Regions from separate parts of the Amphibacillus xylanus NBRC 15112 genome, predicted to be linked through region 2. Evidence: riboswitches for the same ligand, from Rfam matches in the RefSeq annotation. Region 2 holds a riboswitch; the other holds the start of a gene.
The links. Region 2 has a riboswitch for cobalamin ahead of nrdD (anaerobic ribonucleoside-triphosphate reductase). Riboswitches for the same ligand answer to the same signal wherever they lie in the genome.
Positions count from the first base shown of each region.

Region 1: it holds a riboswitch for cobalamin, as region 2 does, so the genes downstream of both, AXY_RS06710 (glutaredoxin family protein) here and nrdD (anaerobic ribonucleoside-triphosphate reductase) in region 2, are expected to answer to the same signal.

Region 1 covers NC_018704.1:1,340,041-1,344,261, forward strand. The annotation lists gene AXY_RS06705 (FAD-dependent oxidoreductase) at 1-1,364, opposite strand, end outside; cobalamin riboswitch at 1,642-1,825, shown strand; gene AXY_RS06710 (glutaredoxin family protein) at 2,024-2,245, shown strand; gene nrdI (class Ib ribonucleoside-diphosphate reductase assembly flavoprotein NrdI) at 2,248-2,637, shown strand; gene nrdE (class 1b ribonucleoside-diphosphate reductase subunit alpha) at 2,624-4,221, shown strand, end outside.
Region 2 covers NC_018704.1:2,458,610-2,462,830, forward strand. The annotation lists gene nrdG (anaerobic ribonucleoside-triphosphate reductase activating protein) at 1-79, opposite strand, end outside; gene nrdD (anaerobic ribonucleoside-triphosphate reductase) at 66-2,243, opposite strand; adenosylcobalamin (AdoCbl) riboswitch at 2,358-2,502, opposite strand; gene AXY_RS11670 (DUF3298 and DUF4163 domain-containing protein) at 2,685-3,305, opposite strand; gene gloB (hydroxyacylglutathione hydrolase) at 3,958-4,221, opposite strand, start outside.

The DNA of each region.
Region 1 (4,221 bases), 1.1 Mb from region 2:
TTATCCTTATACGCCCCTTTTCTTTCTCCATCTATAGTCAAAATAGCCGCTTCATCATTTGCGATAGATTCAGTTGTTATATGACTTAATTGCAGCTTTCCTTTAATTAATTGTTCTACTACATTCGCATTTTGAACAATTAAGTTTTTTATACTTGGTATCGGATAAAATCTTGACGGCCTATAAAGATCTTGATAATTATTTTTTCGCTTTAACACGAGATCAGACAACAGTATAGCTGCATGAGTACCATTAGTCATACCCCACTTCCGATAACCCGTAGCAATTAAAATTCGATCTTGTCCTTGGGTTATCTTACCGACATATGGTACTTTATCGATTGTAATCAAATCCTGAGCTGACCATCGATGAGAAATTGCTTCAAGACCTAAATGATGTTTTCCGAAAACCTCTAATGCTTCATAATGCTTCAGTGTATCTTCACTTTGCCCTGTTTTATGGCTTTCCCCACCAATTAAAATCATCTCTTCATCATTAATCGTTACAGATCTTAATGATCGTTTCGGTTCATCGGCACTAAGGTACATGCCTCCAGGATATTTAATATTTGATTTTGCAGCAATAATATATGATCTTTCTGCATGCATTCTAGCTGAATATAGTCCAATCCCTTCATAAAATGGGAAATGACTGCAAGCTAATATATAATCAGCTGTTACAGAAAACTTTTCACTAGTATAAACAGTTCGTTGGATTCTTGTTTCCACATCAACAGCAGTTGTCTGCTCAAAAATTTGCGCACCTTTACTTATTATCTGTTTAACTAACGCAGTTAAATATTTTACTGGATGAAACTGTGCTTGATTACTCATGATTAAGGCATTTTTCACCTCAATACCAAATGGAATAGAATCAACCAAACTTCCTTTAATATTTAACTTCTCATAGGCAATAGCTTCTTTTTCAATTTTTTCTTGATATTTTTCTGTTGTTGCGTAAAGCCAGGCGTCTTGAGGGCTGAAATCACAATCAATTTCATGTAATTCAATCGTTTTTTTGATAAAATTCAGTGCTTCCATATTGGATTCATAATACATACCTGCTCTGTCTATACCTATGTTACGAATCAATTCATCATAAATCAGATCATGTTGTGCTGTTATTTTCGCAGTCGTATGTCCTGTGGTACCATTCAATAGCCGGTCAGATTCTAATAGGGCAACTTTCAAACCAGCATTCGTTAATAAATAGGCAGTGGTAATTCCTGTGATACCACCACCAACGATAACGGCATCAACATGAATATCTGTATTTAGCTTCGGGAAATTAGGTAATTCATCATAATTAGTCCAATAAGAATTTGGCGATTCGGGTAGTTTATCTTGTCTATATTTATTAACCATTAATTTTTCCTCCAATATTGTTGCTCTACATAATTAGCATTCCTGATTAATAAGCGATTATACCACTTTATAAAGCAACTAATTTTCTCAGCGCCTCTAGTATAAGTAATATTAGAATTAACGATTTACGGTTGACCCCTTCCCTTTTAAATAACTTGTGTTTATGGTAAACGAATACAAATGTTATGTAAGTCAATCTAGTTGTATAATAAAAATTATGTGTTATAATTCAATATGTAGTATATCGAGTTGTAATTAACAATAAAATAACACAAAATATAGTATCTTGAGTAATGGTGACATTTATATGTCTTAAAAGGGAATTCAGTCAAATCTGAAGCTGCCCCCGCAACTGTAAGTGTTGACGAACTAGCAAACCACTGTATCATTTCTTTGATATGGGAAGGGCTATAGTAGGATGAAACACTAGCCAGGAGACCTGCCAATACTTATAGTTTCTATTTTTCGGGGATGAAAAAGCAGAAACGATAGAACATTATCACTACCTTTCTGTCGTTTTACGCCATTCATGCTCTAATGAATGGTTTTTTATTATTTAAAGGGAGGGAAATTTAATGCTTGCATATACTACACCCAAAATTATCTTCAAATAAAACTAAATTTTCATATACAACTTATATATACGGAGGAATTTTATCATGGAAGTAATAGTTTACTCAAAAAGCGGCTGCCCTGAATGCGTCTTTACGAAAAAATTTCTTGAGGAAGAAAATATATTATATAAGGAAAAAAGAGTTGATCAAAATAAAGCGTATTTAGATGAAGTTATAGAATTAGGATTTAGTTCTTTACCCGTCGTTAAGATAGGAGATCAAATTTTTTCAGGCTATCAACCTGATAAATTACAAACGTTGGTGTAATAATGGCTAAAATTGTATACTACTCACAAACGGGTCAAACAAGAAAATACGTTCATAAAGTAAAACAATATCAAGCAATTGAAATTACCCCGTCAAATTTTGAGATTGAGATGAACGAACCTTTTATTCTTGTTATGCCCTCATACGAACCTAACATTCATCCTATTGTAACGGATACGGCAGCTGAATTTTTAGAAACAAAATGTAATCTTACTTTATGTAAAGGGTTATTTGGAGTTGGTAATCGGAATTTCGCTAACTTGTTTTGTATTACTGCTAAAGTTCTAGCAAAGGAATACAATCTTCCTTTATTACATCAATTAGAATTCCAAGGAACCGCGTCAGATGTCACAAAATTAGAAGAGGAGTTGAAACTAATTGAGCAAATATAATATTCAAGCAATAGAAAAAACTAAAGATATTACTTACTTCAAATTAAATAATCAGGTTAATATACCGAGTGAAAATAATGAAATTCAATTAAATAAGGATAAAGAGGCTGTCAGGGCTTACTTTTTAGAACATGTTAATCCCAATACAGTGTTCTTCCACACACTTGAAGAAAAAATAAATTACTTAATTGAAAATGATTATATTGAGGAAGCATTTATAAGAAAATATGATTTTGAATTTATAAAGCAGTTATTTAACTTTTTATACGAACAAAAATTTAGATTCAATAGTTTTATGGGAGCTTATAAATTTTATAACCAATATGCACTTAAAACTAATGATGGTAGTAAATATTTAGAAAGATATGAGGATCGCATTGGATTTGTTGCTTTATATTTAGCTACAGGTGATGAAAAGTTAGCTTGGAATATTGCAAAAGAGCATATTAACAAACGTTTCCAACTAGCTACACCAACATTCTTAAACGCTGGTAAAACATCTCGTGGTGAACTTGTCAGTTGTTTCTTACTTGACATACAAGATAATATGGAATCAATTGGTCGGACAATTAATTCTGCTCTTCAACTATCAAAGCGTGGTGGCGGCGTTGGTATTAACTTAACTAATCTAAGAGAAGCTGGTGCACCAATTAAAAAGATTGCTAACGCTGGATCAGGTGTGGTTCCAGTGATGAAAATATTCGAGGACAGCTTCAGTTATGCAAATCAACTTGGACAGCGTAATGGTGCAGGTGCTGTATATTTAAATGTTTTCCATCCAGATATTTATGAGTTTTTATCTACTAAAAAGGAAAACGCTGATGAAAAAATTCGTGTGAAAACATTATCATTAGGTCTTATTGTGCCAGACAAATATTATGAATTATTAAAAACAAATGCACCAATGTATCTATTTAGTCCGTATGATATTGAACGAATCTATAGTAAGCCATTTTCTTATATCAATATTACTGAAATGTATGATGAGCTAGTGCAAAACGATAACATTAAAAAGTATAGAATTAATGCTCGCGAGCTAGAACAAGAAATCTCAAAGCTTCAACAAGAATCTGGTTACCCATATATTGTGAATATTGATACTGTAAATAATGATAACCCAATTAACGGTCAAATTATTATGAGTAATTTATGTAGTGAGATTCTACAAGTTCAATCCCCTTCTGAATTAAATGAAGATATTTCATATAAAGCAGTTGGTCACGACATCAGTTGTAATTTAGGATCAACAAATATTACCGAGATGATTAAGTCAGATAACTTTGAAGAATCAATTGATACCGCTATTCGTGCATTAACATCTGTTTCAGATATGACAAGTATTAAAGCCGTTCCGACTGTTGATAAAGGTAATCGATCATATCATTCAATTGGGCTAGGAGCAATGGGATTACATACAGCTTTAGCTACTAATCAAATTCATTATGGATCAGATGAAGCGATTGAATTTACTGATGCTTATTTTAGAGCTGTAAGATATTATGCATTAAAGACAAGTAATAAACTTGCCCAAGAAAAACAAGAGACATTTTTTGAGTTTGAGAAATCTGCATATGCTGATGGATC
Region 2 (4,221 bases):
AAGGTTTATAGTCCGCAATATGACCGAGGCTAAAGCGTTCTGCTGTCCATGTAATCGGAATTGACTTAATTACAATCAAATCCTTTCATATGCTTTTTACGTGAGGCAATTTCTTCATGACGGCCTTTAACCATTGGACGTTTTTGCGGATTACCAAGATAACCACACGTACGTTTTACAACATCACATGTTTCAGGATCAGTGTTGCCACAGCTTGGACACTCAAAGCCTCTTTCAGTCGGGTTAAATTCACCATCATAATTACATTCATAGCAGTGGTCAATTGGTGTATTTGTACCTAAATACCCGACTCGATCATATGCATAATCCCATACGGCTTCTAGTGCCTTTGGATTTGTTTGCATTTTAGGATATTCACAGTAGTGAATAAAGCCACCACTTGTATATGGTGCATATTCCATCTCAAAGTCTAGCTTTTCAAATGGTGTTGGTGATTTCCTTACATCATAGTGGAAGCTATTAGTATAATAGCCCTTATCAGTAATCTCTTCGATCGGACCAAATTTCTCAAAATCTAGTCTACAGAAACGATCTGTTAGACTTTCACTTGGCGTTGAGTAGACACTAAAGTGTATATCTGTTTCATTACCCCACTCATCTGCTTTTGATTTTAATCGTTTGATAACATCCAATGTGAAGTCTTTTGCCTCTGGGTTATCCTCCCATGCTTTTCCGTAAAATGCAGCTGCTACTTCATATAGACCAATATAGCCTAATGAAACAGTTGCACGTTTGTTCAAGAACAATTTCGACACTGGGTCAGTTGTTTTTAGTTTTTCCCCAAATGCACCATGTAAATATAAGATGGGAGCATTAACTGGTTTTGCTTCCATTGTTCGATTTGCTTTAAAGACCAATGCATCTTTCATAACAGCAAGACGCTCGTCTAGTAATTCATAGAATTTATTAAAATCTCCACCTGCTTCAATTGCAATCCGTGGTAAATTTAACGTCACTACACCTAAATTCATTCGGCCTGATGTTACTTCATTGCCATCTTTATCTTTCCAAGATTGTAAGAATGAGCGACAGCCCATTGGTACTTTAAAACTACCTGTTAATTCAACAATTTTGTCATAGCTTAAAACGTCAGGATACATTCGTTTAGTTGAGCATTCAAGAGCTAATTGCTTGATATCATAGTTTGGATCTTGCGGTTCAAGGTTTACGCCCCGTTTCAATGTGAAAACAAGCTTTGGAAATATAGCTGTTCGTTTTTCCTTACCTAAACCGTTAATTCTAATTTGTAAAATTGATTTTTGGATTTCACGCTCAATCCAGCTTGTCCCTAAACCAAAACCTAAAGTTGTAAATGGCGTTTGTCCTTGTGATGTATAGAGTGTATTAATTTCATACTCTAAGCTTTGCATTGCATCATAAATATCTTTTTTAGTTTTTTCTAAAGCAAATGCCTTTTGACGCTCTTCTCCTTCAATCCAGTCTTGAGCTGTTTTGAGGTTTTTCTCATAGTTTAATTGTGCATACGGTGCTAAAACTTCATCTACACGGTCAAAGCTACATCCTCCGTACTGGCTTGATGCGACATTGGCAATAATCTGTGCTGTTTGTGCTGCGGCCGTTTGAATCGATCTCGGTGATTCAACTTCTGCATTTCCAATCTCAAATCCTTGTTCAAACATTGTTTTAAAATCGATTAAACAGCAGTTAGTCATCGGTGCATATGGTGTATAGTCTAAGTCGTGATAATGAATTTCGCCTTTTTCATGCGCATTTGCTACATGTGGAGGAAGCATTCTTAAACCGATCGTTTTCCCAACACTTCCTGCGGTTAAGTCACGTTGTGTGTTAAAAACATTACTATCTTTATTCGCGTTCTCATTAACCACCGTTGGATCCTTTTCTAATAGCTGATCAATTTTGCGGTTAATATCGCGACTATTTTTTCGTATTTCTGCTTTTTCCTTACGTCGTTGGACATAGCTATCAGCTAAATCAAGCATACCGTAACTTTGTAAGCGCTTCAAAACATAATCATCAATAAGAGATGTTGTGATTACTGCGGGTGCACTTGCTTGAATATTTTCATCTACTTCATATGTAATCTCTTCAATTGTTTGTTTTGAATAAGATAAATTAGTATTCTGAACCGCTTGGATAAGTGCGTTCTTTATTTTTGCTGGATCGTATTTTTGTGATCGGCCATCCCTCTTTTCGATTGCTAGTTTAATAGCTGGCCTCTTCACCATTTTTGTATCCATCATTGTTTTATTACCCCTTTCAGTCTTGGTCGTATAGTTCGTTTGATTTTGCTGCATATATTATGTCATGTCTCTAAACGCATAAAAAAACCCTAAAAGGCATACTTCATTCTAGGGAGCTAATTTGTTACTTTGCCTCGAAATAACAAGAATTTTGTAAGTTCATCTTGAGAAAAGACCTGACTTAAGCTAATGCTCATACAGTGGCGGGACCGTTCCAGATTCTCACTGGATTCCATTTCAAAATGAAATATTATGTAGTATTTTTACTATATCACGCAACATATTGGGGGTCAATGAACAATTTGTGTCCATATTTAGTATTGTTGGAGATTTACTAAATTTTCATCTTGACATGACTTTTTGTCTAAGACAAACTACATATGATTTTTTGCGACAAAATATAACACACATCTACTAAAACTGATGTGTGTTATGAAAAAATTATTGACTAGCAAGCATACGCCCGAGTGGACCATTTTCATCGATAATAGATTCAAGATCATACACTGAGATAGGAAACATCGGAAAACCATAAACATATGGCGTGATTTCATAAAGTTGAAAATATATGACTAGTGATTTGTCAGCAATATAAAAATCTTGGTCAGGTTTTATCTCTTTGAATTCCCCTAATATCGGAATATCCCGTTGCTCAATTTGTATCTTGATTAGGTCCGAAAGTACTTTTACATAATCACTTCCTGGTTTAAATAAATCTTTTAGCTCGCATAGTTGTTTTTCCTTTAGGCCAAAAGTTAGGGATTTAATAAACGTCATGCCATGAGCTGCATGGTAATGGTATGTGTAATTTGATTGCGACAAGCTTAAAACATCACGCTGATTATTTTTCAGTTCATATAACCCGATCATCTCCACTACTGTTGTCGGCATATTGCCAACTTGAAGATTAATTAGCTCTTGAGTTTGGCTAACAATTGTTTGATTGATTAAATTTTCTAATGCTTGATCCTTCATTTTTACTGCCTGAGGATAATAAACGATTTTATTCGGACCATCACTTATATTTAGCGTTTGAATCTGAACTGGAAATACAAAAGACATTTGCACCACGCTCCTCTATAGACAATTTATGCAATGGGCGTAATTGTGTGTCTGCCTATAAGGATTTTGGTGTGAGTTTTTTCGCTTGTTAAACAGATTATCAATGGTATAGCGGAAATCTTATACGTTTAGACTAATTTTCCGCCAAAACGTTGAAGATTGGGGCTTTATCGTCAACAGTTGAACGACTTTTTAGACCAAACATTAAGGATTAGGGCTTTATCGTCTACGGTTGAACGACTTTTTAATCAAAACGTTAAAGATTATGCGCTTATCATCTACTTTTGCGCTACTATTTGGAGCAAAAGTTATAGTTTAGTGCATTATCATCTGCATTTTAACCACTTTTCAACTCAAACGTTAAAGATTAGTGCCTTATCATTTACTTTTTAACCACTTTTCAACTCAAACTTTAAAGATTTGCGACTTACCATCTACTTTTAACCCACTTTTCAACTCAAACGTTAAAGATTAGTGCCTTATCATCTACTTTTTAACCCACTTTTCAACTCAAACGTTAAAGATTTGCGACTTACCATCTACTTTTTAACCACTTTTCAACTCAAACTTTAAAGATTTGCGAGTTATCATCAACTTTTAACTCATTTTCCCTACCAAACGTTATAGATTAGCACTAACCTTGCAATGTTTTTTAAAAATCATCACGTGCTTGGCGTAATTTGATAAATTGTTCAAGAGTTTCTGCTTGGAGGAGTAGATTTATTTTCTTTTCTCTTCCTATTGTCGATGGTAATGTGGGTTTACCAGTTTTTCTTAACGCTCTCACCTCATCTAACGCGACTAATACGTGCTGATTAGCTGGTTCGATAGATTGAGCAAAGCGTAGATTCGTTTCTGTATATTCATGAGCTGGGTATACACGCACAATGTTATCAAGCTGTTTGAATTTCTGCAG